Regions from separate parts of the Micromonospora sp. NPDC047730 genome, predicted to be linked through region 4. Evidence: riboswitches for the same ligand, from Rfam matches in the RefSeq annotation. Region 4 holds a riboswitch; each other region holds the start of a gene.
What was found. Region 4 has a riboswitch for cyclic di-AMP ahead of ACGF5G_RS15720 (coiled-coil domain-containing protein). Riboswitches for the same ligand answer to the same signal wherever they lie in the genome.
Positions count from the first base shown of each region.

Region 1 (6,862 bases), on a different contig from region 4:
CGGTCGGGTTGCAAAAGGAGTCGGTGCCGGTGGCAACCATGCCCCCTCATCGTCACGCACCGGGACGGTCTGCTCGTCCGGGTGGCCTGCGCCGGGCCGCCCACCGTCTGCTCACCCTCCTCGCCGCCGCGGTCGTCGGCGTCGGTGCGCTCGCCGCGCCCGCGTACGCCGAGCCCTCGGTCGACGAGATCGAGGCCGCGATCGACAAGAAGTGGGAGCAGCTCGAACCCACCATCGAGCAGTACAACAAGGTGCGGGCGCAGCTGAAGGTCAACCGCAAGAAGTCGGCGGACCTGGAGAAGAAGATCCAGCCGTTGGCGCTGGAGACCGAGCTGGCGATGGACCGGGTCGGTGACCTCGCCGCCCGTTACTACATCTCCGGCCCGTCGCAGGAGATCGGCGCGCTGCTGGTCAGCGCCAAGCCGGACACGCTCACCGAGCAGCTGACCCTCCTGGACCGGCTGGCCGCCCAGGAGCGCAAGCAGCTCGAGGGCGTCACCAAGGTCCGCGACAAGTTCGACGCGGAGAAGCAGAAGCTCGACGCCCTGATCGTCACGCAGACGAAGCAGCAGAACGACCTGGCGGCGAAGAAGAAGCAGATCGACGCCGACATCAAGAAGCTCGAGGCGTCGCTGCCGGTGACCACGGTCAAGACGGAGAAGTGCCCGACCATCAACGGCGTGGTCAGCGAGGCGGCGAGGACCGCCATCAAGACCGCCTGCGCCCAGGTCGGCGACCCGTACGTCTGGGGCGCCACCGGCCCCAACTCGTTCGACTGCTCGGGTCTGACCCAGTACGCCTACAAGGCGGCGGGCATCCACCTGACACACTTCACCGGCGCGCAGTGGAACGAGGGCAAGGCCATCCCGCGCTCCGAGGCGCGCCCGGGTGACCTGGTGTTCTTCTTCAGCGACCTGCACCACGTCGGCCTCTACCTCGGTAACGACAAGATGGTGCACGCGCCCCGGGCCGGCAAGCCGGTCAACGTCTCCAGCATCAACACGATGCCGGTGGCCGGTTTCCGCAGACCCGGCTGATCCCGCGCCACCTGAACGGAGAGGGCCCCCGGTCGAGTAGACCGGGGGCCCTCGTCGTGCTCGGGGACGGCCTGCGCCAGCCCGGGCGAGCGGTGGGTCAGCGGGGCGCGTCCAGCGCGGAGGGCAGCACGTTCACGTCGTCCAGGTTGACGTACATGACCCGGTGGCCGAACTGGATCTGCACGTACCTGTTCTCGCCGCGGATCACCGTCCAGTCACCCGGCGACGACCCGTCGAACGTGACGGCCCGGTAGTACTCGCCGGGGAGCACCGTGCCGACGGCGTACCGCTGGCCGGCCGAGAGGGTGTACTGGAGCGGGGAGATCGGCTGGTAGGGCACGCCGGCCGGGTAGGCGGCCTGCTCCGGGTAGGCCCGGCCGTAGACCGGGATGGTGGCCCTGCCGTCCTTCGGGGTCACCACGAAGCCCACGGACCACTTCGCGGTCGGCTTCGAGGCGGGGTTGTGGAACCACGCCTTCTGGCCGAGGTACCAGATCGCGGTCCAGTCCCCCCGCACCTCGGCCAGGGCGTACGTCTGCCCGGCGGAGGCCCGGGCGCCGTGGTCGGAGATGTACATGGTGTTCGGGGTGCCGTCGGGCCGCAGCGCGATGTCGTTGACCAGCGGCGCGTCGTGGCTCGGCGCGCTGTGCAGGATCACCGCGGACGAGCCGCGCAGCGGGCAGGGAGCCACCGGCGGGGGCGGGTTCGGCACGCCCGGCGGCTGCCGGTTGCAGCCGGTGAACTGCGGCTGGTTGGTGGCGAAGTCGGGGTCGATGGTGACGAGCCCCGTCTGCGGCGTGGCGGTCGACGTGAACGGCGCCTTGAGCAGGTCGAAGTAGTGCGACCAGTCCCAGTACGGGCCCGGGTCCCAGTGCATGCCGCGCACGGTCGAGGCGACGGTGCCGGGGACGTTGTCGTGACCGACGATGTGCTGCCGGTCCAGCGGGATGTTGTACCGCAGCGCCAGGTGGCGGACCAGCTTGGCGGAGGTGCGGTACATCGCCTCGGTGTACCAGGTGCCGTGCCCCGCGAAGCCCTCGTGCTCCAGGCCGATGGACTTGGCGTTCACGTACCAGTTTCCGGCGTGCCAGCCGACGTTCTTGGTCTTGATGTGCTGGGCGATGTGGCCGTCCACCGAGCGCAGGGTGTAGTGCCAGCCCACCCGCCTCGGGTCCTTGACGAGGTTGACGCTGGGCCCGAAGTAGCCCTCGGTGTCGTGGATGACGATGTACTCGATCTTCTGCTGGGCCGGCCGGTCGGCGAGGTCGTGGTTGCCGTAGTCACCCACGGTCGGGCCGTACTGCACGTAGGGCGCCGGGATCCACTCGCAGGAGATCGTGTCGGGGCACTCCAGCCCGTCGGGCCGGGCGACCTTGCGCAGGCCCAGCTGGTCGAGCCAGGAGCGTTCCGGCTGCACCGCGCGGGCGGCGAGGGTGACCCGCTGTCCGTCGTCGGTCAGCCGGCTGTCGCCGGCGCCGATGGTGGCGTACACCTCGTTGGCGAAGGCCGCCGCGGCGTCGGCGCTGTCCGCGCCGGAGTAGCGGGCCACCGCGCCGTACCAGGCCGCCGGGTCGGTGTCGGCGCCGACCGGGGCGCCGATCTGCTTCTGGTACGCGGCCAGCAGCGCCGCGCCGCCCCGGATGTTCGCCGTGACGTCCGTCCGCAGCGCCTCCTCGCTGGCGCCGGTCAGCTCGGCGGCGGCGTCGAGCGTCCGCAGCGAGGCCTCGGCGGGCGGCGGGGTGTCCGGTGGCTCGTGCGCCTCGGCCAGGGACGGGCGGGAGTCGTCGCCCCGCGGGTCCTCGGTGCCGTCGTCGTGGTGGGTACCCCCGGGCAGGGCGGCGACGTACTCCGCGTCGGTGAGGTGCATCGGTCCGAAGCCGCCGCTGGTGCTCGGCGTTCCGGCGTTGGTGTCCCAGCGGGACTGCAGGTAGGAGACTCCGAGCAGGACGCTCTCCGGCACGCCGTACTCCGCCGCCGCGGCGGCGTACTGCTGCTGCCGGTCGGTCGTCGGCGCGGCGGCGGCGGTTCCGGCGGCGGTGAGCGGCGTCGCCGCCAGGGCGGCCGCCACGGCGGCGGCCAGCAGGACGCGTCTGCTCCTCGATGTCGCTGACAGGTGCATCAGACCCCCAGGTCGGACGGGCGAATGTGGGGCCACCTTCGCCCCGGGCGCCACCTCCGGTCAATACCTTTCCATGCGTCACTTACCGAAGAAGGAAAATTTCGTCGCCCCGAGTGACACGCTCCACCGGCCCGCATGAGTACGGTGTGTCACGGCGCGATGGGTTGCGGATCGATAACGACCATCTCTACTCTGGTCATTCGTCGGCCGGCGACAGTCCGTCCATCCGGGCGGTAACGGTCCGACACCGCCGAGTCGCTCCCGAGCGAGCCGGGGACCCAGGTACCCCGGGGTGAATCCGCAGCACCTGCGGTAGGGCGTCCCCTTCCCGCCCGAACCCGTCAGCTAACCCGGTAGGCGGTACGGGAAGAAGGAGTACGGAGCCCGGTGGCACACCATGCCCCGCGGCCACCGTCGGCACGGTCGGCACCCGCCGGCCCGACGACGGCTGCGCCGCGCCCACGCTGGTACCGCTGCACCACCGCCCTCGCCGCCTTGGCCGCGTTCGCCGTCGTCCTGACCGGCGGCGCCACGGCGGCCCACGCCGAACCGACGGTCGCCGAGATCGAGCGCCAGATCGACGAGGACTGGAACAAGCTCGAACCGATCATCGAACGGCACAACGCCACCCGCCAGGACCTGGCCGCCAAGCGCAGGCAGGCCGACGCCCTCGCCAAGCAGATCGAGCCCTTGGAACGGCAGGTCGAGCAGGCGATGGAGGAGGTCAGCGCGCTGGCCGTCCGCGCCTACAAGGGCGAGAACGTCTCCGCCGTCAACGCCCTGCTGGGCAGCCGCTCGCCCGACCAGATGGTCGGCCAGCTCGAACTGCTCGACCGGTTCGCCCAGCACCAGCAGCAGGACGTGCGGCAGGTCGCCGAGCTGCGCGACCGGCTGGCCGAGAAGAAGGCCCCGCTCGACGAGATGGTCGTCCAACTCGGCCGGACGGAGGCCCAGCTCGCCGCGAAGAAGAAACAGATCAACGCCGAGATCGACCGGCTGCAGAAGCTGCGGCTGCGGATCTACGGCAGCGGCGGCGGCGGTTCGCTGCGCCCCGCCCCCTGCCCGGCCAGCTACCCGGGTGGCGGTGCCGGCACCGCGGTCAAGTTCGCCTGCGCCCAGATCGGCAAGCCCTACGTCTGGGGCGCCGAGGGCCCGAACGCGTACGACTGCTCGGGCCTGATGCTCGCCGCCTGGGCGAAGGCCGGGGTATCGCTCCCGCACAACGCCGCGCAGCAGCGCCGGGTCACCGCGACCGTCACCCGGGGCGAGCTGCGCCCGGGAGACCTGGTCTTCTACTACAGCGACCTGCACCACGTCGGCATGTACGTCGGCGGGGGCTGGGTGGTGCACGCCTCCCGAGCCGGGGTGCCGGTCAAGATGAAGAAGGTCGACGACGGCCCGATCCACAGTTACGGCCGCCCCGGCTGAGGTGTAAGGAAGGGGCCCTTCCTAACGCATTCGGTAGAGGAAGGGCCCCTTCCTAACCGGCGACCTTCGGGTCAGCGGGTCGGCCAGGTGCGCCAGTGCTGCCAGGAGCGGCTCGGGGTCGGGCCGCGCTGCCCCTGGTAGCGCGAGCCGTAGACGGCCGAGCCGTACGGGTGCTCGGCCGGCGACGAGAGCCGGAAGATGCAGAGCTGACCGATCTTCATGCCCGGCCAGAGGGTGATGGGCAGGTTGGCCACGTTGGACAGCTCCAGCGTCACGTGGCCGGAGAAGCCCGGGTCGATGAAGCCCGCGGTGGAGTGGGTGAGCAGGCCGAGCCGTCCCAGGCTCGACTTGCCCTCCAGCCGCCCGGCGAGCTGGTCGCCGAGGGAGATCACCTCCAGCGTCGAGGCGAGCACGAACTCGCCCGGGTGCAGCACGAACGGCTCGCCCTCGGGCACCTCGACCATCGACGTCAGGTCGTCCTGCTGCATCGCCGGGTCGATGTGGGTGTAGAGGTGGTTGTTGAAGACCCGGAAGAGCTTGTCCAGGCGTACGTCGATGCTGGACGGTTGCACCAGCGTGGGCTCGAACGGCTCCAGCGCGAGCGTGCCCGCCTTGATCTCGGAGACCAGGTCGCGGTCGGAGAGCAGCATCGCACCACCTTAGCGAGCGATGTGCGTGGCCTGCGTGTCGGACTACCTGTTCGTACACGTGTTCGATAGAATGTCGGCATGGCTTCCTGGTCCGAATTCGCCGCCGACGAGCCCCGCCTCGCCGACGGGATCCGCTCCCTCATGCAGCAGTACGGGCCGGGCTTCGGCTACCTGGCCACCGTCCGCGCCGACGGCGGGCCCCGGGTCCACCCCGTCTCTCCGGTGATCACCGATGAGGGGCTCTTCTGCTTCGTGGTCGACTCGCCGAAGCGGCGCGACCTGGAGCGCGACGGCCGCTACGCCCTGCACTCCTTCCCGCCCGAGGAGAGTGACGACGAGGCCTACGTCGCCGGCCACGCCCGGCCGGTCACCGACCCGGCCCGGGTCGCCCGGCTGGCCCGCAGCCACCGGGCCGCGCCGCAGGTCGACTGGCGGCTGTTCGAGTTCACCGTCGACGTGGCGATGCTCGCCCGTCGGGAGCCGGGCGTCGCGGGCGGCGCCGGCGAGGGGCACGGCCGCCCCGCCGTCCAGGTCTGGCTCGACCCCGGTGCGGCCGCCGCCGGCACCGCCGCGGTGCCCGAGACGCGGTCCGGGAGTGGTGGCAGCCTCGCCGCCCGCCCGGCCGCCTGAGACGCGGTGCGGCGCCCCGGGCCGTCCCCGTCCGGGGCGCCGCACCGCCCCCACCCCGCCCCGAAGACGACGGCGCCGGCCCCGTCGAGCGGAGCCGGCACCGGTCGTGCGGGGGAACTACGCCGCGCGGTACGCGTTCCAGGCGGTCAGCATGCGGCTGGCCTGCCCGGCCGTGAACTGGTGCATGCAGGAGTCGTAGGTGTAGTCCATGAAGTTGGTGATCGGGTCGACGCCCGGGGCGGTGCAGGTGTCCCGGCCGGTCGGGCACTGGAACGCCGGGGATGCCTCGGGCGCGGTGTCGCTGACGCTGTCACCCGAGCCGGAGCAGCCGCCCTGGAAGGTGTGGTAGAGGTTCAGCCAGTGGCCGACCTCGTGGGTGCCGGTGTCGCCCTGGTTGTAGTTGGTGGCCGTGCCGCCCGGCAGCGACTCGCTCAGCACGACGACGCCGTCCATGCTGCTCAGCTTCCGGGTCGGGAAGGTCGCCCAGCCGAGCAGGTCGTTGCTCAGCTCGCCCAGGTAGACGTTGAGGGTGTTCTTGCCGCCCTCGCGCAGCGAGGTCTTCATCTGCCGCTCGGCCGAGGAGCCCTGCACGATCGGGTACCACGAGGGGTTCGTCACCCGGTTGATCTTCTGCAGTTGGAAGCTGAACGCGGTGGCCGCGCCACCGGTCGCCCCACTGTAGGACTGGTTCAGCACGTCGATCTGCGAGGTGATCATCGAGTCCGGGATGTTGCCGCCGGCCCGGGTGCCGTCCCGCTGGATCACGTGCACCACGACCGGGACGGTGACGGTGGCCGTGATGGAGGCGCCGGCGCCGGTGCGGAACCGGGCGCGCTCGCGCAGGGCGGCGGCCAGGTCGGCCTCGCGCTCGCGGGTCTCCGCCAGGGTCAGCTCGTTCGGCTCGTGCTTGGCCGCGCCGCCCGCCTTGATACGGGAGTCCGAGTGGACGTCGGCCGGCTCGACGCAGACCTCGCTCGGGGCGGCGGAGAAGGCCGACG
Region 1 is NZ_JBIDCU010000002.1:334,398-341,259, forward strand. It holds gene ACGF5G_RS07010 (NlpC/P60 family protein) at 24-1,037, shown strand; gene ACGF5G_RS07015 (N-acetylmuramoyl-L-alanine amidase) at 1,135-3,156, opposite strand; cyclic di-AMP (ydaO/yuaA leader) riboswitch at 3,395-3,531, shown strand; gene ACGF5G_RS07020 (NlpC/P60 family protein) at 3,652-4,584, shown strand; gene dcd (dCTP deaminase) at 4,656-5,234, opposite strand; gene ACGF5G_RS07030 (pyridoxamine 5'-phosphate oxidase family protein) at 5,313-5,864, shown strand; gene ACGF5G_RS07035 (zinc metalloprotease) at 5,982-6,862, opposite strand, start outside.
Region 1: another riboswitch for cyclic di-AMP. It lies ahead of ACGF5G_RS07020 (NlpC/P60 family protein); the one in region 4 lies ahead of ACGF5G_RS15720 (coiled-coil domain-containing protein).

Region 2 (7,130 bases), on a different contig from region 4:
AAGGGCTTCCGCAAGCGCAGCGAGCAGCGGGTGCGGGAGCTGCGGGAGAGCGCGGGCACGGTGTTCCTCGTCAGCCACCAGCTCTCCTCGATCAGGGACACCTGCGAGCGGACGATCTGGCTGGAATCGGGCGTCCTGCGCATGGACGGCCCGACCGACGAGGTCCTGCGGGCGTACGAGGCGTTCGCCAACGGCAAGTAGCGCGCCGGACGGCATCGACGGAGATGCCGGCGGACCGCGTCGTCCCGTTGGGGCGGCGCGGTCGGCGCGTTAAGGTTCATCCGGTCGCCGCGCGGGCGGAACCGTCTGTTCACGCACCCCTGAGAGTGAGGATTCGGCAATGACGCAGGACCACACCACTGGCCCGGACGCCACACCGGAGACCCCGGCGCCGTGGCGGCCCTCGCGGACGGTGGCGGTGGTGCTGGCCGGCGGCACCGGGACCCGGCTGGGTCTCGGCATCCCGAAGCAGCTGCTGAAGATCGCCGGCAAGCCGATCATCGAGCACACCCTGGCGGTCTTCGAGGCCGCCCCCGAGATCGACGAGATCATCGTGCTGATGGCCACCGGCCACGTCGCCGAGGCCCAGCAGATCGTCGACAAGGCCGGCTTCCGCAAGGTCACCAAGGTCATCGAGGGCGGCGACACCCGTAACGCCACCACCCGGATCGCGCTGGACGCGGTCGGCGAGGGCGACTGCAACATCCTCTTCCACGACGCGGTGCGGCCCCTGGTCAGCGGCCGGATCGTCCGGGAGTGCGTGAACGCGCTCTGGACGTACTCCGCGGTCGACGTGGCCATCCCGTCGGCCGACACGATCATCCAGGTCGACGAGGACGACTGCATCACCGACATCCCGGTGCGCTCGTCGCTGCGCCGCGGCCAGACCCCGCAGGCGTTCCGCTCGGGCACGATCCGCGAGGCGTACCGGATCGCCGAGGGCGACCCCCACTTCGCCGCCACCGACGACTGCGGCGTCGTGCTGCGCTACCTGCCGGGCACGCCGATCAAGGTCATCGACGGCTCCGACGAGAACATCAAGGTCACCCACCCGGTCGACGTGCACCTCGCGGACAAGCTGTTCCAGCTCGCCGCCGCGCAGGCCCCCCGGGTCACCGACCACCGCAGCTACACCGAGGAGCTGACCGGCCGGACCATCGTCATCTTCGGCGGCAGCTACGGCATCGGCCACGACCTGGCCGAGCTGGCCCGCCGCTACGGCGCGCAGGTCTTCCCGTTCAGCCGTTCCAGCACCGGCACCCACGTGGAGCGCGCCGCGGACGTCGAGGCGGCGCTGAAGACCGCCTTCGAGGCCACCGGCCGGATCGACCACGTGGTGGTCACCGCCGGCATCCTGGAGAAGGGCGCCCTCGTCGAGATGGACGAGGAGACCATGGACCGGGTGCTCCAGGTCAACTTCGTCGGGCCGGTCATCGCCGCCCGCCAGTCGCTGCCGTACCTCCAGCAGACCAAGGGCCAGCTGCTGCTCTACACGTCCAGCTCCTACACCCGGGGTCGCGCCCAGTACGCCCTCTACTCCTCCACCAAGGCGGCCCTGGTCAACCTCACCCAGGCGCTCTCCGACGAGTGGGCCGAGTTCGGCGTACGGGTCAACTGCATCAACCCCGAGCGCACCGCGACCCCCATGCGCACGAAGGCGTTCGGCGAGGAGCCGGAGCACACCCTGCTCGCCGCCGAGACCGTCGCCCAGGCCTCGCTGGACGTGCTGATCTCGGAGCTGACCGGCCAGGTCATCGACGTGCGCCGCGCGCCGGGCGAGGTGCCGGCCCAGCCGGTGCCGGGGCAGGCCGAGCGGGCCGCCAGCCCGGCCAGCGCCGGCTGACGCGGGTCTCGGGCCACGGCGGGGAACGGAGCCGACATGCGTGGTGACCTGGTCCGGAAGCTGATCGCCCGCGCCCTGGCCACCGGCCTGGCGGTGCTGGCGTTCCTCGTCGTCGCGCTGACCGGCGCGACCGGCTGGGGGCTGGGGCTGGCGGTGGCCGCCCTCGCGGCGGCCGCCTGGGAACGGCGGGTCCGCCCGGGCGCCGACAGCGTCGCCGAGACCGCGCTGGTCGCGGCGGCGGTCCTGGTCGGGTACGCCCGGCGCCTCGACGCCGGTTTCGACCCCGCGCTGGCCGCGACGGCGCTGGTCCTGCTGGGGCTGGTGCTGCTCGTCGGGCCGCTGCGGGACGCCGGCGGCCTGGAGGTGCGCGCCGCGAACCTGCCGGTGCGCACCTGGACGCCCCTGGTCGCCGCGCGCCTCGGCGACGCCCTGCTGGGGCTGCTCGCCCTGGTGGCGGCGGCCGCCGCGGCGACCCTGCCGGCCGGGGTGGCGCTGGGCGCCGTCGCGCTGGTCGCCGCCGGCGCCGGGGCCGTCGGGCTGGACCTGGCCCGGCGGCGGTTCCGGCCGGGGGCCGGCGGGTCGGCGGTCTCCCGCGCGCTGCGCCGCCACCAGCCCGAGTTCCTGCTCCACTTCTCCGCCCCGCCCGGCTCGGAATACCAGGTCACCATGTGGCTGCCGTACCTGGAGCGGATCGGCCGGCCGTTCCTGGTCATGGTGCGGGAGCCGGAGTTCCTGCCCACCGTCGCCGCGGCCACCACCGCGCCGGTGGTCTACTGCCCCACCACCAAGGCGATGGACGAGGCGCTGGTGCCGAGCCTGCGGGTGGCGTTCTACGTCAACCACGGCGCGAAGAACAGCCACTGCATCCGCTTCACCCAGCTCACCCACGTCCAGCTGCACCACGGCGACAGCGACAAGGCGCCCAGCGCCAACCCGGTCTCCGCCATCTTCGACCGGATCTTCGTCGCCGGTCAGGCCGCCGTCGACCGGTACGCCCGCGCGGGCGTGGACATCCCGGCGGAGAAGTTCGTGGTGGTCGGCCGGCCGCAGGTCGAGTCGATCGAGGTCCGCCCGGAGCCGGTGCGCGGCCTGCCGAACCCCACGGTGCTCTACACGCCGACCTGGACGGGCCACCACGCGGACGCCAACTACTGCTCCCTGCCGGTGGCCGAGGCGCTGCTGCGCGGGCTGCTGGCGCGGGGCGCGACGGTGATCCTGCGGGCCCACCCGTACACCTCGCAGAACCCGGCCTCGGCGCGGCAGCTCGGCCGGCTCACGGAGCTGCTGGCCGCGGACCGGGCCCGGAGTGGCCGGCAGCACGCCTTCGGCGCCGCCGCCCGCGAGCTGACCCTGACAGAGTGCGTGAACCGCTCGGACGCGCTGGTCTCCGACGTGTCCGGGGTGATCTCCGACTACCTCTACTCCGGCAAGCCGTACGCGGTCACCGACATGGGCGACGAGGGCGACCGGTTCGCCGAGCGGTTCCCGCTGGCCGGCTCGGGCTACGTGCTGCGTCGCGACATGTCCAACGTGGACGAGGTGCTGGCCGCGCTGCTCGACACCGACCCGCTCGCCGCCGCCCGCTGGGCCACCCGGAGCCGCTACCTGGGCGACTTCCCGGCCGAGTCGTACGCCGAGGCGTTCCTGGGCGCCGCGCGGCGGCTGCTCGACGCGGACTGGAACCCGCCGACGCCGCGCGCCGTCGGCGGGACCGGCCTGCCGGTCGAGCCGGACGAGGCGACCCTCTCCCCCACCACCTGACCGGCCGGCACCTCGCGGGTCAGCGGTACGGGTCGACCAGCTCCAGGACGGCCTCGGGGGCCTCGACGTGGGCGTTGTGGCCCAGGCCGGGCAGGGTGGCGACCGGCACGCCCAGCTCCTTGAGCTGGGCGTCGGTGACCATGGGGTCGTGCTCGCCGCGGGCCAGCAGCACCGGCACGTCCGTCGCCGCCAGCAGGGCCCGCAGGTCCGGCTCCCCCACCCCGAACGCGGCGGGGTCCATCGCCAGCCGCCAGCGGCCGTCGACCTGCCGCAGCCCGGCCTCGACCACCGGGTGGTCCGGCGCGAAGAGCCCGGTCAGGCCGGCCACCCGCAGGTACCGGCGGGCCGCCTCGTCCCGGCTGGCGAACCAGGTCACCGGTCGGGCGGCCAGCTCCCCGGCCTTCGCCAGCTCGGCCGGGGACCAGACGGCCTTGATGCCGAGCCCGACCACGGCGTCGACCGGCAGCCCGGCGCGGCGGGCGGCCAGCGCCAGCCCGACCACGCCGCCGAGGGAGTGCCCCAGCACGACGAGCCGGTCCCCCGCCGCGAGCCCCGCGGCGACCCGGTCGGCCAGCCCGGCGAACGAGTACGCCGACAGCGGCGGCGACCAGCCGTGGCCGGCGAGGTCCGGCGCCAGCCACCGCCCCGCCCACCGGCGCTCCAGCAGCGGCGCCCAGGGCAGCCACACGTCCCCGGTCGCGCCCATGCCGTGCAGCAGCAGCAGGACGCGCCGGCCGTCCCGGTCACCCGATTCGTCGGCCATAGGCCGCAGTGTGCCACCCGCCGTACGCCCCGGCGAGGGCCGTGACCCGGAGACGACATCGGGCGCCGGCTCCCGGGGTGGGGAGCCGACGCCCGACGGGTGTCTTTCTCAGGCGGAGTAGCCGCGGGTGGCGGCCCAGTTCGCCAGGGCGATGGTGGACATCCAGTACGACGCGGTCGCCGGGTTCGCCGAGTCGGCGATCTTCACCTGCCGGCCCTCGTCCTGGTAGCCCACGACGGCGATGTAGTGGCCGCCGGGGAACGAGTGCCAGCCGCCGTCGGTGTCGGTGGCGCTGCCGGCGACGTTCACCACGACACCCCGCCCGTCCGTGATGGCGGCGACCACGTCGGCCTGGAGCTGGTCCATCTGCGCCGGGGTCGCGGCACCGCCCGGGATCATCCGGGTCCGGTACGGGTCACCCTTCACCGTCGCGTTCAGCACCCGGGTGGTGTCCTCGGCCGAGTCGGTGCCCATCTCGTCGGTGCCCAGCTGGGCGCCGAGGGCGTCCTGGCTGCGCGCGATGCCGGCGGCGCTGAGGGCGTGCCGGACGGCGGCCGGACCGCAGTTGTAGAAGGTGGTCTGGGCCTGGTAGTCGTAGTCCAGGGACTTCGCCTTCGGCGGCTTCGGCGGCTCCGGCTTGCGGGTCAGGTCCGGGTTCGGGGCGGCGCTGGTGGCGCTGGCCGACGGAGCGGCGCTGGACGCGGCCGGGGCGCCGGTCGACGGGGCGGTCGCGACGCGGGCGTCGCCGCGCGAGGCGACGCTGCCGTCCCGCAGCTCGCTCACGGCCACCGGGGCCTGTGCGGCGGCGGGTGCCTCGTCGGTGCCGGCCAGCAACGCGCCGGTGCCCGACGCGAGCACGAGCGCCGCGGCCGACGCGGCGGCCACCTGGTACGGACGCTCGGACGTGAGGCGACGGAGCTGACGCTTGAGGTGGTGCTTCACGGTTTCCTCCACGGGCTCGGGGGGTGAGCGGCCGCCGGTCCGCGCAGGGGGGACCGACCGCGCGGACGGCGTCCGGCGGTGGTGGACCACTCAGGGGATGCGCCCGGGATGCCGGGCGACGGGCGGTGACCGGTGGGTCAGCTCGCGGCGTGCGGACGGGCGAGCGCGGGCACCGCGGCGCCGTGGAGGCGCCGGAACGACCGGGGGGCGGGTGGGTGCTGCACGGGGATGGAACTCCTTCCGACGCCGCCGACCGGGTTAGCTGACGGATTCGGGCGGGAAGAACGCCCTACCGCGGGCCGTGGCCCGCGGATTCACCCCGATGTTGCACTGGGTCCCCGGCTCGCCTGTTCACGATTAGGCGGGTCGGCGCGGCGTCGCCTCTTGCGATCGGTTACCGCACCGGACGGGCCGACACTACTGGCCGGCCCGCGCCCTGCCAACCCGCTCCCACCTGCCTAAACCTTGATCTCCGGACTTTTTTTGCGGTCAGCTCGGCACTGACGCGACTCAATGGGACGACCGTTTCCTGACGCACCTTGCGTCGACAACCGGACGAGCGGCGGACATCGGCGCGGAATCGTCGGCGGGAATCGGCCGGGCCGCGCCGGATGACCGGTTCGGCGCCGCTATGACCGGCGTCACGAAATTGCCCGGCGGTGTCAGCCCACCCGCGCGGTCCGCCAGCGCGCGGCGAGCGCGGGCCGACCCCCGGCGGTGTCAGCCCACCCGCGCGGGCCGCCAGCGCGCGGCGAGCGCGGGCCGACCCCCGGCGGTGTCAGCCCACCCGCGCGGGCCGCCAGCGCGCGGCGAGCGCGGGCCGACGCCCGGCGGAGACCGGCCGGGCCGCCGGGAGCCGGCCCGGCCGGAGCCGGACCGCTGCGGCGTACGCCTCCCCGGCCAGGGCCCGCGCCGCCTCGGCGGCCAGGTCGGCGTCCCGCCACGCCGCCCGTTCCCGCTCGGCGGCGGCCCGGTGGGCGGCCCGCTTCGCGTCGCGTACCGCCCGGGCCAGCGCGATCTCCTGCTCGACCGGGTGCCGGCGGGGATCCCAGCCGACCCGGCGGCCGAACACCTCGCGGAGTTGGCGGGTGGAGAGGTCGCCGCGCCAGTGGGCCGCCACCGCCGCGTGGTGCAGCCAGCGCTCGCGGGCGGCGTACTCGGCGGGCGTGCGCGGGGTGCGCGGGGCGGGCAGGGCGGCGGCCCCGGTGAAGCGGCGGGCGGCGGTCTCCGCCTCGTCGTACGCCCGCCAGGCCCGGTCGGCCTCCTCCTGGGCGGCGAGCCAGTCGGCCCGCCACCGCCGGGCGGTGCGGGCGGCCCGGCCCGCCGCGACGGCCACCTCCTCGGCGTAGCGGCGCAGGTCGGCCGCCTCCGCCACGGGGTCGACCGCGGGCGGGGCGACCGGCTCGTCGGCCGGACAAAGCCGCTCGGGGCGGGCGACCAGCACGGCGAGCACGGTCAGGGCCAGCAGGAGCAGGGCGGACCAGATGGCGGCGGCCCGCGGCACCTCGATCAGGAACTGGTAGACGACGGTCTCCATGGTCGGCACCTCACGGGGAGCGAGTGCGTCAGCGGGTCGCACGCGGCGCCCGGGTGGCGGGGCGTGGCGGTGCCACGCCCCGCCGCCGGGACGGGCGCGGGTGGTGGAGAGCGGAGGACGGGCACCTGTCAACGCCTGCGATAGCGGAAGGAGCCCTTCCTACGCCGTGCGGCGGGCGTGGTCGCGGGGCGCGCGTGCCCCGCGGGATGGTGCGGATCAAACGTGCGGCGGGCCCCGGGGGCCGGCCGCGCCGGGGGTGTGCCCGCCCGGCGCGGGGGCCGGGC
Region 2 is NZ_JBIDCU010000014.1:105,100-112,229, forward strand. It holds gene ACGF5G_RS26865 (ABC transporter ATP-binding protein) at 1-201, shown strand, start outside; gene ACGF5G_RS26870 (D-ribitol-5-phosphate cytidylyltransferase) at 341-1,843, shown strand; gene ACGF5G_RS26875 (CDP-glycerol glycerophosphotransferase family protein) at 1,880-3,604, shown strand; gene ACGF5G_RS26880 (alpha/beta fold hydrolase) at 3,624-4,367, opposite strand; gene ACGF5G_RS26885 (C39 family peptidase) at 4,476-5,321, opposite strand; cyclic di-AMP (ydaO/yuaA leader) riboswitch at 5,542-5,683, opposite strand; gene ACGF5G_RS26890 (hypothetical protein) at 6,088-6,846, opposite strand; gene ACGF5G_RS26895 (hypothetical protein) at 7,063-7,130, opposite strand, start outside.
Region 2: another riboswitch for cyclic di-AMP. It lies ahead of ACGF5G_RS26885 (C39 family peptidase); the one in region 4 lies ahead of ACGF5G_RS15720 (coiled-coil domain-containing protein).

Region 3 (7,130 bases), on a different contig from region 4:
GTGCACGTGCAGGTACGCCAGGTCGCCCTGGCGCAGCGCCACCAGGTGGCCGTACGCGCCCAGGTAGGGCTCCAGGTCGGTGACCGGCGCGCCGTCGCGGTTGACGGTCAGGGTCAGCTCGGCGGTGCGGCCGGGCTGCGGGACACCGGTGAGGGTGACGGTGTAGCCGTCGACCGTCGTGCTGGCCGCCGGGGCGGGCAGCGGCCGCTCGGTCAGGGCGCCGGGAACGGTCACGTCGACGCCGAGGGTCAGCGCCTCGCCCCCGGTGGGGGTGAAGTCCGCGAACGCCCGCCAGACGCCGGGCCCGCCCAGCGGCGAGTCGACCTGCCAGGTGCCGTCCGCCGCCATCTCGGGGTGCACGTGCCGGAAGCCGGACAGGTCGCGGCGGGCCACGATCAGGTGCATGCGCTTGTCGTGCGCCACGTCGTACGCGGTGACCGGCCGGCCGTCCGGGCCGGTGACCTGGAAGGCGAACTGCCCGGCCGGGGCGTCGACCGGTCGGAGGGTGTAGCCGCGGTCGGAGACGAGCAGTCCGCCGGGCAGGTGGGCCGCCGCGCCGCCCTCGTCGCCCCCGTGTCCGGCCCCGTCGGTGTCCCCGTGGCCGTCCGCGGCGTCGTGGCCGGTCTCGGCGGCCGGGGCCACGGGGCCGGCCGCCTGGCCGACCCCGTACGCCGCGCCGAAGACCGCCGCGAGACCGAGGACGAAACCGCTCAGTTTCGTCGCCGTGTTCATGGTGTGCCTCGGTTTCCCCGTGCCCGCCGTCAGGCGCCGACGAGGTCGTAGCCGGCCTCGTCGACGGCGGCGCGCACGGTGTCGATGTTCAGTGGGCTCTCGCTGGTGACGGTGACCCGCCCGGCGGCGAGGTCGACCTGGACGTCGCTGACGCCCGGGATGGCGCCGACCTCGGCGCTGACCGAGCTGACGCAGTGCCCGCAGGTCATGCCCTGCACCTGGTACGTCGTGGTGACCATCGAACGCTCCTCTCGACGCCTCCAGCATATACCCCCCAGGGGTAATGAGGAGGCGGACGGATGACTGCTCCGCGTACCGATACCCGGTGGGGGTATCGGACACGGACGACGGTACCATACCCCCGAGGGGTACGCTATCCTGGATCGCATGACCACACCGACGCCCGCCCCGACCAGGGGCTACACCGCCAGCAAGGACCAGTTGCTCGCGCGGCTGCGCCGCGTCGAGGGGCAGGTCCGCGGCATCGAGAAGATGGTCGACGACGACCGCTACTGCATCGACGTGCTCACGCAGATCTCCGCGATCCAGGCCGCCCTCGACAAGGTCGCCCTCGGCCTGCTCGACGGGCACGCCCGGCACTGCATGCACGAAGGAGCGGCCGAGGGCCGGGCCGACGAGATGGCCACCGAGATGATGGCCGCCGTCGGCCGCCTCATGAAGCGCGGCTGACCCGGCCGGCGGTGCCCCGGCGCCCCCAGGGTGCGAGCGCCGGGGCGGCCCGGGTCAGAGCCGGCCGAGGATCTTCTCCATCGTGTCGATCTCGGCCTGCTGGGTGGTGACGATCTGCTGGGCCAGGGCCTTCGCCTCCGCGTTCACGCCCCGGGCCAGCTCGTCCCGGGCCATGGTGACGGCGCCCTCGTGGTGAGCGATCATCATGGTCAGGAACTGCCGGTCGAACTCCCGCCCGGAGGCCGCCGTCAGCTTCTCCATGTCGGCGTCGGACATCATGCCGGGCATGCCGTGGTCCATGTGCGGCGTCTCGGCGCCGGGCGACGGCACCGGCCGTCCCCAGGCCGACAACCAGCCGCTCATGGTGGCGATCTCGGGCGCCTGGGCGGCCTTGATCTCCCCGGCGAGCCGCTTGACCTCCGGGTCCGCCGCCCGCGTGGCGGCCAACTCCGCCATCTCCACCGCCTGCCGGTGGTGCGGAATCATCATCTGGGCGAACATCGCGTCGGCGTCGCCGAAGGTGGCCGCGCCGGACGCGGAGGCCGTCGGCCCGCTGGTGGCGGGCGTGCCGTGCCCCGCACCCGGGGACGAATGCCCGTCGCCGCCGCAGGCGGTCAGGACGAGGGCGGCGGTGACGGTGGCGCCGGCCAGGGCGGCACGGCGCGCGATGGTACGAGTGGTCACATCTGGGCCTTTCGGTATCGGAACGTACGCAGCAGGACGGGGACGCGGGCCGGCTGACCGGGCCGCGCCGGGGCGTCCTATCTGCGCAGCACCGAGACCGTGGCGAGTCGCAGGCCGACCGGCCGGGACGGCGGGGCACGGGGCGACCGGGCCGGCCCGCCCGACCCCTGGCCCGCCGGGCCGACGGCCTGTGCGCCGGCCAGCAGCAGCACGGCGAGCAGCAGCGCAGCGGCGAGCGCGCCCAGCACCGCCAGGCACACGCCCCACCAAGGCAGCTCGCCGCCCGCCCCGCCGGACGGGAGGAACCGCTCGTGCGGGCAGTCGCCCGGGCAGCCCACCACGCCGGACGGCGCCGCCGGGACGACGTACGCGATGGCGGGGTCCTGACCGAGCGGCGCGGCGGTGTCGTGGCGGGGCAGCGCGGCGGTGACCTGACGGAGCGGCGCGGCGGTGTCGTGGCGGGGCAGCGCCTGCGCCGCGCCGCCGTGCCCACCGGCCGCGGCGACGGCCTGCGCGGAAACCTCGGCGGGATGGCCCACGGAGTGCGAGCCGTGGCCGAGGGTGTGCATCGCGGCCAGGCCGAACAGTGTGCCGACGAGCAGCAGCAGCCGGGCCCATCGCCCCGCCGTCACTGTCGCCGCCGCCCGCACACCGACCACGGTAGTCCCCGGGGCCGGTGCGTCCGGGGGCGACCGGCGCACCCGACGGCGAATCCGCCCCGAACGAGACCGCCATCAGGCCACCACGGGAGGGCCGCCCGGCCGCCACCCGACAGTGACATGGTGGTGACCGGCGGCTGCCGGACGGGACGGACCGCGGCCGACACCAGCCCTCACGACCTGCGGCCGGATGTCGGGATGGCTACCATTCGGCCGGTGGCCCTCCGCACTCCGCGCCGCCCGCACCGTCGCCCCGACCGGGCGGCGGTTTCGAGCGACCGCGACCGGCCGGGCCGGGCCGTCGCGGTGCGTGACCGGACCGACACCCCAGGGCGATCCGCCGCGGCGGTCACCCGGGCACGCCGAACCGACCGGCCCGCCGGCACGCACCCCGCCCTGGACTCGTTGGGAGACACTCGATGGGCGCCGACCACACCCGTCCCGCACCGTCCGCCCCGCCGAGGGTGCGACGGATCCTCGTCGCGACGGTGGTGCCCCTGTTCGTCGCCACCCTGATCGCGGCCCTGCTGCTCTGGCCGTGGGACGCCCCGGACGCCGCGCCCGGCACCGATCCGCCCCGCCACCACGGCACGGTGACCCGGGTGGTGACGGAGCCGTGCCCGCCCACCCCGGAGGCGCCGGAGGGTGCCCCGGAGGGCCCCTGCGGCACCGTGACCGTACGCGTCGACGACGGCCCCGACGCCGGCCAGCAGGTGGAGACGCCCGTACCGGCAGGGCCGGGGGCGCCGACGGTCGCGGTCGGCGACGAGATCATCCTGGTCCAGCTCACCGATCCCGCCGACCCCTCGGCGAGCGCCTACAACATCGCCGAGCACCAGCGCGGCAAGCCGCTGCTCTGGCTGGTGGTGCTGTTCGCCGCCGCGATCGTCGCGTTCGGGCGGTGGCGGGGGCTCGCGGCGCTGGCCGGCCTGGCGGCCAGCTTCGCCATCCTGCTGACCTTCGTGCTGCCCGGCATCAGCGCCGGCAGCCCACCGCTGCTGGTCGCGGTCGTCGGCGCGGCACTGATCATGTTCGTGGTGCTCTACCTGACGCACGGGGTGACCGCGCAGACCTCGGTCGCCGTGCTCGGCACGCTGGGCAGCCTGGTGCTGACGGGCGTGCTCGGCACGATCGCCACCGCGGCGACCCACCTGACCGGGTTCGGCACCGAGGACGCCACCACGCTGTCGATGTTCCAGGCCGACGTCGACCTGCACGGCCTGCTGCTCGCCGGGATCATCATCGGCTCGCTCGGCGTGCTCGACGACGTCACCGTGACACAGGCCGCGACGGTCACCGAGCTGGCGCACGCCAACCCGGGGCTGTCCCGGATGCAGCTGTACCGCGCGGCCACCCGGGTCGGCCGCGCGCACATCGCCTCGACGGTGAACACCATCGTGCTGGCGTACGCCGGGGCCTCGCTGCCGGTGCTGCTCCTGCTGACCGCCGACTCCCGGGCGGTGAGCCAGATCCTGACCAGCGAGTTCCTGGCCCAGGAGATCGTCCGCAGCGCGGTCGCCACCCTGGGCCTGATCGCCGCCGTGCCGCTGACCACCGGGCTCGCGGCCGTGGTGACCACGGCCGGCCGGCGCGGCGGGGAGTCCGCCGACCGCGGCGCACCCCCGACCCCGCCGGCCCCCCGGCCGGCGGCCGACCGGTCCGAGGCGCTGGAGGCCCTCAGCGGGCCGCGCGCCGGAAACACCCCCTCCGCCGCCCCCGCCGGGTGGCCCGACCGAAACGGGAGCACGGACACCGCATGGTGAAACTCCTCAGCGTGACCGATCAGGACGTCCCGCCTGATAAACGCGTCACTGGTCACCCTCCGCCGTTACGAAATAACGCATTTAGTCGGCTTAGGGACGTAGATCCCCGGGAGGGCTCTCGGGTAACCTCGCTGCCGGTCACCGCCGAAGGCGCGCAGCGGCGCCTGCGGTGCCGCCGCCCAATCGCCGCCAGGCGAGCCGGGGACCCAGGCACGTGGGGTGAATCCGCGACAGCGGTAGGGGCCACTTCCGCCCCGAACCCGTCAGCTAACCCGGTCGGCGGTCGACGGAAGGGAAAACTGTGACGGCACCCCTACGCCGCTGGTTGACACCTGTGGTGGCCGTGATCGCCGCCCTGGCCGTCTTCGCCGGGCCTCTCCCGGCGGCGGCCGCACCCACCCCACCGGCCCAACCCTCCGGCCACGGGGACGACGAGCCCAAGCTGCTCAACGACCTGATCGAGACGCGGAACCGCAGCTACGTCCAGGCCAAGGCGAAGCTCGCGAAGTCGAAGAAGCGCCAACTGGAACTGGCCCTGGAGGTCGACCGGGCGCAGGCCGACCTGGCAGCACTGGCCCCGCAGGTGAGCCAGATCGCCGCCCAGTCCTACCGGACCGGGCGGATCGGCGCGGTGTCGATGCTGCTGGACACCGCCAGCCCCGACTCGTTCGTCAAGCGCGCCGCCGCCCTCGACGAGCTGAACCTGGTCAATGCCAAGAAGCTCGCCGAGGTGAACGCGGTCAAGACCCGCGCCGAGCAGGCCAAGCTGGCGCTCGACGCCGAGGTCCGCGAGCAGCAGAAGCTGACCAACGAGATGGCCCGCGGCAAGCGCGACGCGGAGAAGGCGCTCGCACTGGTCGGCGGCAGAGGGCTGACCGGCGGCAAGGTGGTCGCCACCTCGCCGGTGGCCCGGATGGCACCGGGTCGTACCGCCGACGGCGACTGGAAGCCCCTGTCCTGCACCGAGAACGACCCCACCACCTCCGGCTGCATCACCGCGCGCACCCTGCACATGTACAAGGAGGTCAAGCGGGCCGGCTTCAACCGCTTCGTCGGCTGTTACCGCTCCGGCGGGCCGTACGAGCATCCGAAGGGCCGGGCCTGCGACTGGTCGCTGCAGAGAAGCGGCTTCTCCCCCTGGCACAACGACGACACCTACATGTACGGCAACAACCTGACCGCGTTCCTGGTCCGCAACGCCGACCGGCTCGGCATCTACTACGTGATCTGGAACCGGCAGATCTGGTTCCCGGCGACCGGCTGGAAGTCCTACAGCGGCCCGTCGAACCATACGGACCACGTGCACGTATCCCTGCTCTGACGCAGCCAACGACAGGGCCGCCCCGCGCCTGCGGGGCGGCCCTGTCGGCGTCTCTGGGCCCTGCCGGCATCTGTAAGCCCTCTCGGGCGCTGTCGGCGTCTCTGCGACCCGCTCCGGCGTCGCGCGGCCCGGTCCGGACAGCTGTGGGCCCTGTCGGCGCTCTCGGCGCTTCTGGGACCCGTGGGCGGTTGAGGCCCACTCGGCGTCCGTTGGCCCCCGTCGACGGGCGTCGGCGTCCCGGGCCGGGCCGAGCGAAGGAACGGGTCAGGCGAGGGCTGCACTGACGGCAGGCTGCGCCCCGTCGACCGCGCCCGACCCGTTGGCCACCTCGGCGCCCCCCCGCGCCTCGCCGGCGGACACGGCGGTCACCGCCCGAGCCTCGCCGGCCGCCAGCCGGTACGACATGCCCACGACGGCGCAGCGCCCGGCGGCCACCTCGGCGGCGAGCACGGCCGACCTGTCCAGCATCGCCTCGACGGTCTGCGCGATGTGGATGTCGACGATGCGGTCGATGTCGTCCACGCCCTCGGCGGCGGCGCGGCGCAGGCTGGGCACCACGGCGTCCACCACGGCGCCCAGGTGCCCGGCCGGGGACGTGCCGGTGGCGTCCGCCGTACGGGCCGCCTGGACCGCCCCGCAGGAGTCGTGCCCGAGCACCACCACCAGCGGTGTGCGCAGGACCGTCACGGCGTACTCGACGCTGCCCAGCACCTCGGGGCCGACCGTGTGCCCGGCGGTGCGTACCACGAAGAGGTCGCCGAGGCCGCGGTCAAAGATGATCTCCGCGGCGAGCCGGGAGTCGGAGCAACCGACGATCACCGCGAACGGGTGCTGCCCGTCCGCGACCGCGGCACGGTGCCCGGCGTCCTGGTTGGGGTGGCGGGGGGTGCCGGTGACGAACCGGCGGTTGCCGGCCTGCAACTCGGCGAGCGCCTGCTCCGGACCGCCCGGCGTGGGGAACGCGTCCCGCACGGCGGTCGGGTCTTCTGGTGCCGGCTCCGACGACTTCCGCTCCGGGCCCGGCTGAGCGCCGGGGGATCCGGGACGACTCATCTCCCTCACCTCGTCCCTCACGAACGACCTGGTCACCCCGGCCGACGCTGGGCGCGGGCTGCCCCCACGGTCACACGCACCCGAAGATACGTCAAGGGATGCGTGATATGCGTTTCATATGTTCGCGCCCGCCCGCAGACGTCGGGCGGGGCCTCCCGCGCGAGGGCGCGGCGGAAAACCCGAAAGGCGCGCCATACGATGACGACATGGCGACGACAGGGGAGAACG
Region 3 is NZ_JBIDCU010000001.1:369,742-376,871, reverse strand. It holds gene ACGF5G_RS01795 (hypothetical protein) at 1-732, opposite strand, end outside; gene ACGF5G_RS01790 (copper ion binding protein) at 762-971, opposite strand; gene ACGF5G_RS01785 (metal-sensitive transcriptional regulator) at 1,120-1,422, shown strand; gene ACGF5G_RS01780 (DUF305 domain-containing protein) at 1,477-2,106, opposite strand; gene ACGF5G_RS01775 (hypothetical protein) at 2,184-2,738, opposite strand; gene ACGF5G_RS01770 (YibE/F family protein) at 3,185-4,528, shown strand; cyclic di-AMP (ydaO/yuaA leader) riboswitch at 4,695-4,826, shown strand; gene ACGF5G_RS01765 (coiled-coil domain-containing protein) at 4,830-5,849, shown strand; gene ACGF5G_RS01760 (carbonic anhydrase) at 6,114-6,902, opposite strand; gene ACGF5G_RS01755 (MarR family winged helix-turn-helix transcriptional regulator) at 7,109-7,130, shown strand, end outside.
Region 3: another riboswitch for cyclic di-AMP. It lies ahead of ACGF5G_RS01765 (coiled-coil domain-containing protein); the one in region 4 lies ahead of ACGF5G_RS15720 (coiled-coil domain-containing protein).

Region 4 (7,130 bases):
GGCATGACGATCATGGAGTACGCGCACCGGCACCCCGAGCACTTCGCCGCCCGCGCCGCCGGGTTGGTCTTCGTCTCCACGACGGCCGAGGGGCACACGCACACCGTCTACGGCCTGTCGCCCCGGATCGCCCGGTTGATCCGGCTCGCCGAGACCACCGGGGCCGGCGTGCTGGCCCGGTGCGGGTCCTGGCGGCCGCCCCGGGCACTGCTGCGGGCCCTGCGCCCCAGCATCCGCTGGATGCTCTTCGGCGACCGCTGCGACCCGCACGACATCCGGCTGGTCACCTCGGCGGTGGCCCGCGCCTCGCTCCGCTCGATCGGCGGGTTCCGCGCCTCGATCGGGGCGCAGCACCGGCTCGACACCCTCGCCCGGCTCGCCCACCTGCCGGCGGCGGCGCTGGTCGGCGACCGGGACCGGCTCACCCCGCCGCCGTGCGCCGAGTCGATCGCCGCCGCGCTGCCGGCGACGGAGCTGACCGTCTGTCCGGGCGCCGGGCACATGCTGATGATGGAACGCCCCGCCGAGGTCAACGCGGCGCTGGGCGGCGTGCTCGGCCAGGTGCTCGACGACGCCCGCTCCGCCGCTCCCGCCACCACCCGCGAGGGGTGACGCGGGCCGGCCGGGCGGGGTGACGCGGGCTCCTTTCCCGCACCTCAGGCGCGGCTGGTTGCGCGCGGGCCGTACCCTCTTGCGGTTGGCCTGGCGTGGTTCGCGCGGTTCGCGCCGCCCGCCGCCCACGTCAGGAGGAGCGACCGTTGACCGACCAGACCACCCTGGCGCAGGAGACCGCCGTCGAGCAGCGGCACCTCGACCGGGTGTACGCCCGACTGGCCGAGCTGCGCCGGTCGGCGGTCCGCGCCGAGAAGGAGGGCTACCGGCTCGCCCGGGTCGGCAACTTCGGGGCGCTGGTCGAGCGGGACGCGATGGTGTTCCACGCCGCGCAGCGGCGGCACGTGCTGGACGCCGAGCACGAGGGGCTGGTCTTCGGCCGGCTGGACCTGCGCGACCGGCAGGTGCTGCACGTCGGGCGGCTCGGCATCCGGGACGAGGACGCGACCACCCTGGTGGTCGACTGGCGGGCCCCAGCCGCCGCCGCCTTCTACCAGGCCACCCCGGCGGAGCCGCTGGGCGTGGTGCGGCGGCGCATGATCCAGTCCTCCGGTGAGCGGGTCACCCGGATCGAGGACGACCTGCTCGATCCCGCCGCCGCGCCCGCCGACATGGCGGTGGTCGGCGACGGCGCGCTGCTCGCCACGCTGTCGAAGGCCACCGGCCGGGGCATGCGGGACATCGTCGCCACCATCCAGCGGGAGCAGGACGAGGCCATCCGCTCCCCCGGTTCCGGGGTGACGATCGTCTCCGGCGGCCCGGGCACCGGCAAGACGGCGGTCGCCCTGCACCGGGCCGCGTACCTGCTCTACTCCGACCGCAGCCGGTACGCCGGCGGCGGCATCCTGGTGGTCGGCCCGTCCTCGGTCTTCGTCGAGTACATCGCCTCGGTGCTGCCCTCGCTCGGCGAGGACACCGCCACGCTGCACTCGCTGGGCACGCTGTTCCCGGGCATGAGCGCCACCCGTACCGACCCGCCGGCCGTGGCGGCGGTCAAGGGCTCGCTGCGGATGCGCCGGGTGCTGGAACGGGCGGCCCGGGACGCGGTGCCGGACGGCCCGGCCGAGCTGCGACTGCTCTACCGGGGCGAGCTGCTCCGGCTGGACCGCCGCGAGCTGGACGCCATCCGGGAGCGGGCGATGCCCCGGGGCGCCCGCCGCAACGAGGTGCGCCGCGCCGGCTTCGACGGCGTCTTCGCCGCGCTCTGGGCGCAGGCCCGTCGGCTGGGCATCGGCCGGCTGCCCGAGCAGCGCGCGTTCGAGGACGAGGTCGCCGAGCGGCCGGAGTTCCGGGAGTTCCTCAAGGCGTGGTGGCCCCGGCTGCACCCCCGGCACGTGCTGGGCTGGCTGGCCCGCCCCGACCGGCTGCGCCGGTACGCCGGCGGGATCCTCTCCGGCGCCGAGATCCGGCTGCTGACCGACGCGTACCGGAGCCTGGACCGCGCCGGGCTGACGATCGCCGACATCGCGCTGCTGGACGAGCTGGACGCGCTGCTCGGCAAGCCGATGAAGCCGGCCCGGCCGAAGCGGGACCCGTTCCAGCTGGCCGGCGGGGTCCGCGAGCTGAGCACGTTCGCCGACCGGCAGCGCGCGGCCCGCGAGGCGGCGCGGCAGCGCCCGGAGGACTACCGGGAGTACGCGCACGTCGTGGTCGACGAGTCGCAGGACGTCTCGCCGATGCAGTGGCGCATGATCGGCCGGCGCGGCCGGCTGGCCTCGTGGACGGTGGTGGGCGACCCGGCGCAGACGGCGTGGACGGGCGACCCGGAGGAGCTGACCCGGGCCCGGGACCAGGCGCTGGGCCGGCGCAAGCGGCACCACTTCACCCTGACCACGAACTACCGCAACTCGGCGGAGATCTTCGCGGTGGCGGCGGCCGAGATCCGCCGGCTGCACCCGGATCTCCCGCTGCCCAGGGCGGTGCGCTCCACCGGCGTCGACCCGGTCGAGCTGGTGGTGCCGCCGGCGGAGCTGGAGACCGCCGTGGTGACGGCGGCCACGGCGCTGCTGGCCGAGGTGGAGGGCACCGTGGGCGTGATCACGCCGGTGCCCCGCCGGGACGAGGTGGCCGGGTGGCTGGGCGGGCTGGGCGCGCCGCGCCTGCAGGTGGTGACCAGCCTGGAGGCCAAGGGCATGGAGTACGACGGCGTGGTCCTGGTCGCCCCGGGTGAGATCCGGACCGACCCGGGTTCGGGCGTACGGACGCTCTACGTCGCGCTGTCGCGGGCCACCCAGCGGCTGACCACCGTCGACCCGACCGGCTGAGTCGTCCCGGCCGCCGCCGGGCAGTCACTTGCACACATTGCGATGTGAGCATAGATTGAACCGGGTCCGGACGGGTGACGGAAGGTGGGCGCGTGGGTGCAGGTCATGACCACCACCACGGGTCGGTCGCGAATGCCGCGCACCGCCACCGGGGCCGCCTCTGGGCGGCGTTCGCGCTGCTCGGCGCCCTGATGGTGGTGGAGGCGGTGGCCGCCTTCCGCACCGGCTCGCTGGCCCTGCTGAGCGACGCCGGGCACATGTTCACCGACGTGCTCGGCATCGGCATGGCGCTCGCGGCGATCACCGCGACCCGGCGCGCCGGCGCGGACCCGCAGCGCACCTTCGGCCTCTACCGGCTGGAGGTGCTGGCCGCCCTGGCCAACGCCGTGCTGCTCTCCGGCGTCGCGGTCTACGTGGTCGTCGAGGCCGTACGCCGGTTCGGCGACCCGCCGGAGGTGCTCGCCGGCCCGATGCTCGCGGTCGCCGTGCTCGGCCTGCTCGCCAACGTGGCCGCCTTCGCCCTGCTGCGGTCCGGGGCGAAGGAGAGCATCAACATGCAGGGCGCATACCTGGAGGTGCTGGGCGACCTGCTGGGCTCACTCGGCGTGATCGGCGCGGCCCTGCTGCTCGCCGTCACCGACTGGTGGTGGGCGGACCCGCTGGTCGCGGTGGCCATCGGGCTGTTCATCCTGCCCCGCACCTGGCGGCTCGGGCGCGCCGCGCTGCGCATCCTGGTGCAGGCCGCGCCGGAGCACCTCGAGGTCGCCAGGGTGCACGACCGGCTGGCCGCCGTGCCCGGCGTGGCCGAGGTGCACGACCTGCACGTCTGGACGCTGACCTCCGGGATGGAGGTGGCCTCGGCGCACCTGACCATGGCGCCGGGCGCGGAGGTCGGCGCGGTGCTCACCGCAGCCCGGACGGCCCTGCACGAGGACTTCCAGATCGAGCACGCGACGTTGCAGATCGAGCCGGGGGCGTCTCCCGGGGCCTGCGGGTCGGTTGAGTGGTAATGAGCACAGCCTTAAATCTGGGAGAGTATTGTTGACTTATGTCGGATTTGACGGTAAGCGGACAGGCACCCTCAGTCACCTGTGCTACACCAGTCACACCGGCACCGGTAGGCTCGGTTCCGGCCTCCGCCAGGCGGCACCCACCGGTGCCGGCGGTGGCCGCCGCCTAATCGCCCGGCGGGGCGAACCGGGGAACCAAGTTCGTGGGGTGCATCCGCGTCAGCGGTAGGGATCTTCCGTCCCGAACCCGTCAGCTAACCCGGTCGGCGGCTGACGGAAGGACACGTGTATGCCAGTGATGGCACCTGTACGACGACGCGCCGCCCGGTTGGCGGCCCTGATCGCCGTGACGCTCACCCTCGGCGCCGCGGTCGCCCCGGTCACCACCGCCCCCGCGGCGGCCGCCTCCCGGGCCGGCCTGCTCGCCGCAGCCCCCGGCCAGGACCAGGAGGGCGGCACGCCCGCCCTGCGGGCCCAGCTCGAAGCCGCCAGCAAGGGCTACCTGGACGCCAAGCGGGCGCTGGACACGTCGGTCAAACGGCAGCAGCAGCTCGCCACACAGCTCAAGGCGACCGAGAGCGAGCTGACCGAACGGAGCAGCAAGGTCGGCGAGATCGCCGGGGTGGCCTACCGGACCGGCCGGCTGGGGGTGGTGTCCGCCCTGCTCAACAGCAGCTCGCCGGACGGCTTCATGGACCGGGCCGCCGCTCTCGACGCGGTGGCCGCCAACGAGGACCGGGCGCTCCGCGAGCTCCAGGAGACCCGTGACCAGGCCGCCCGCACCAAGCTGGCCCTGGACGGCGAGATCCGGGAGCAGCGCAAGCAGGTCACGCTGATGGCCAAGCGCAAGGACCAGGCGGAGCGGGCGCTGACGGTGGCCAACCGGTCGCAGTCGAGCGGCGGCGGGCCGGGCGGCAGCTCCACCGCGACGGCGAAGCCGGCGCCGCGCAACTCCGACGGGTCCTGGCCGTCCGAGTCGTGCAGCGTCAACGACCCCACCCCCGCCAACGGCTGCATCACCCCGCGCACCCTGCACGCGCTCAACCAGGCCAAGGCGGCCGGCTTCACCCGCTACGTCTCCTGCTACCGCCCCGGCGGCTCCGGCGAGCACCCCAAGGGCCGGGCCTGCGACTTCGCGGCCCAGAAGAGCGGGTTCGGGGGCGACGCCACCGGCGGCGACAGGACGTACGGCAACAACCTGGCGGCGTACTTCGTCAAGAACGCCGACCGGCTCGCCGTGCTCTACGTGATCTGGTACAGGCAGATCTGGCTGCCCAGCAGCGGATGGAAGTCGTACAGCGGCGCCAACGGCGACCCGTCCAGCGACCACACCAACCACGTGCACCTGTCGGTCTACTGACGTCCCGGCCCCGGTGGCCCGCTCGCGGGTCACCGGGGCCGACCGCCTTCCCACCGCCACCTCCCCGGCCGACGGCCGGGCATGTCGCCGTGTCGTCGATGCCCGGCTCAGGCGGGCGGTGACTCCGGCGGGTGCCCGCCCAGGGCGACGCCGAGCCGGGCCGCCAGCCCCAGGTGGGCGGCGCGCGCCTGGCGGAAGGCGTAGCCGAAGAGCGGGACCGGCGCGGTGAGGGTGATCTCGACGTCGATCCGGACCACGCCGTCCGGCTCGGCCCGCAGTCGGGTCCGGTTGCGCACCGTGGTGGCCGGCCACTGCCGCGCCACGGTGACGATCTCGTCCGGCCCGTCGACCAGGACGTCGGCCCGGTAGGTGACCGGCAGGCGCAGCGGCCCGACGGCCAGCCGGTCGGTGATGAGATAGCTGGCCCGCGCGCCGCGACGGGGCGACACCCGGCGGACGCGGGCGATCAGCGGGTGCAGGTCCTGCTGCCGGGCCGGGTCCGCGAGCAACCCCGCGGCGTCGGCGAGCGAACAGCGCGCCTGGACGGTGTAGCTGAAGGAATCCCGCCTGAGCACGCCGTCTCCCCACCGTCGCCGTCGCCCGATCGTCGCGCACCGGCGGCGCGCTGGCAACGGCGCGCCGCGCTCCGCGCGCGTTTGCCGGCCGTCGATCCGCCCGCCCGACTACCGTCGGCCAGTCACCGGCGGGACCCCCGGCCGGCGGGTCAGGCGCCGGGGAGGACCTCGGGGGCGGGCGCGCCGGCGTAGTAGGGCTCGGGGGCGCCGAAGAGGCCGAGCAGGCCGGTCACCCAGAGCTGCCGGTGCACGAACCGACTCGGCTCGGTGACGACGAGCTTGACGCCGCTCACCTCGGCGGTCTGGAAGCCGGCGACCATCGCGCTGATGCCGACGGAGTCGATGAAGGTGACGAGCCTCATGTTGAGCTCGATCCGGTTGGGGCGCCCCTTGGCCAGGACCTCGGCGATCGCCTCGCGCACCTCGTATGCGGTGTCGACGTCGATCTCGCCCCTGGGGGCGATCTCGATGACACCACCGGGCATAACCGACTTCACGATCGACAGGCTCACGCGAGCACCTCCACTCGCCCGTCCGACGGGCGCCTCATCAGTACGCGGGCCGCGACCGAGAGTATTCCTCCGACGGCCTCGGTCGCCACCCCTCGGGATGAGCAATTCGCGGATGAGGGCGCACCAAGTCGCCCTAATCCGGACTTTTCACTTCTTGTTCACCCAACGATCAGCTGCCGCTGACGCGTCGCCGACCCAGGGTAGCCGTCTCCCGCCGGCACCGCCCGGCACCCGAACTTCCTGGCGTGGCCCGCCCCGCTACCGCCCGCGGGTTGCCCGTCCTGCCTAGCATCGGCCCGGAGAACGGGCGCCACGACGAAAGGACGATCGATGATCAGGAGACTCGCCGCGCTGGCCGGTGTCGGCGCGTTGCTGGCCCTCGTGCTGGCCTGCGGCTTCGGCGGCGGTGACGATGACGACGACGATGACGACGACTTCGCGCGCGGCGTGACCGCGGTGGTCACGCTCCGCTGACGCACGGCGAGGGCCCAGCCCGGTGACCGGGCTCGCCGCGCGCCCGCGCGGGTTTGCGGAGGCGTCCGGTTGGGCACAGGCGGAACGAGCGAGCCATGACGCGCCGGTGAGACGTCGAAGTCCGAAGTGGCCGCCGGCTTCGGCCCGAGGAGGTAACCCACCATGTTCGGTACCAATCTGCTGGATCGTCGCAGCAAGCCCGAGCGGATCGCGGACCAGGCGTGGCAGAACCTGGTCTCGGCGGTCAGCTCCGCGGGCGACAGCGTCCGCGACACCGCCCGATCGGCCCGCCGCGGCGGTTCCGGCCTCGCCGACGAGGCCGG
Region 4 is NZ_JBIDCU010000005.1:349,233-356,362, forward strand. It holds gene ACGF5G_RS15705 (alpha/beta fold hydrolase) at 1-612, shown strand, start outside; gene ACGF5G_RS15710 (HelD family protein) at 759-2,876, shown strand; gene ACGF5G_RS15715 (cation diffusion facilitator family transporter) at 2,969-3,886, shown strand; cyclic di-AMP (ydaO/yuaA leader) riboswitch at 4,040-4,171, shown strand; gene ACGF5G_RS15720 (coiled-coil domain-containing protein) at 4,185-5,246, shown strand; gene ACGF5G_RS15725 (SRPBCC family protein) at 5,354-5,821, opposite strand; gene ACGF5G_RS15730 (STAS domain-containing protein) at 5,971-6,333, opposite strand; gene ACGF5G_RS15735 (hypothetical protein) at 6,664-6,807, shown strand; gene ACGF5G_RS15740 (hypothetical protein) at 6,970-7,130, shown strand, end outside.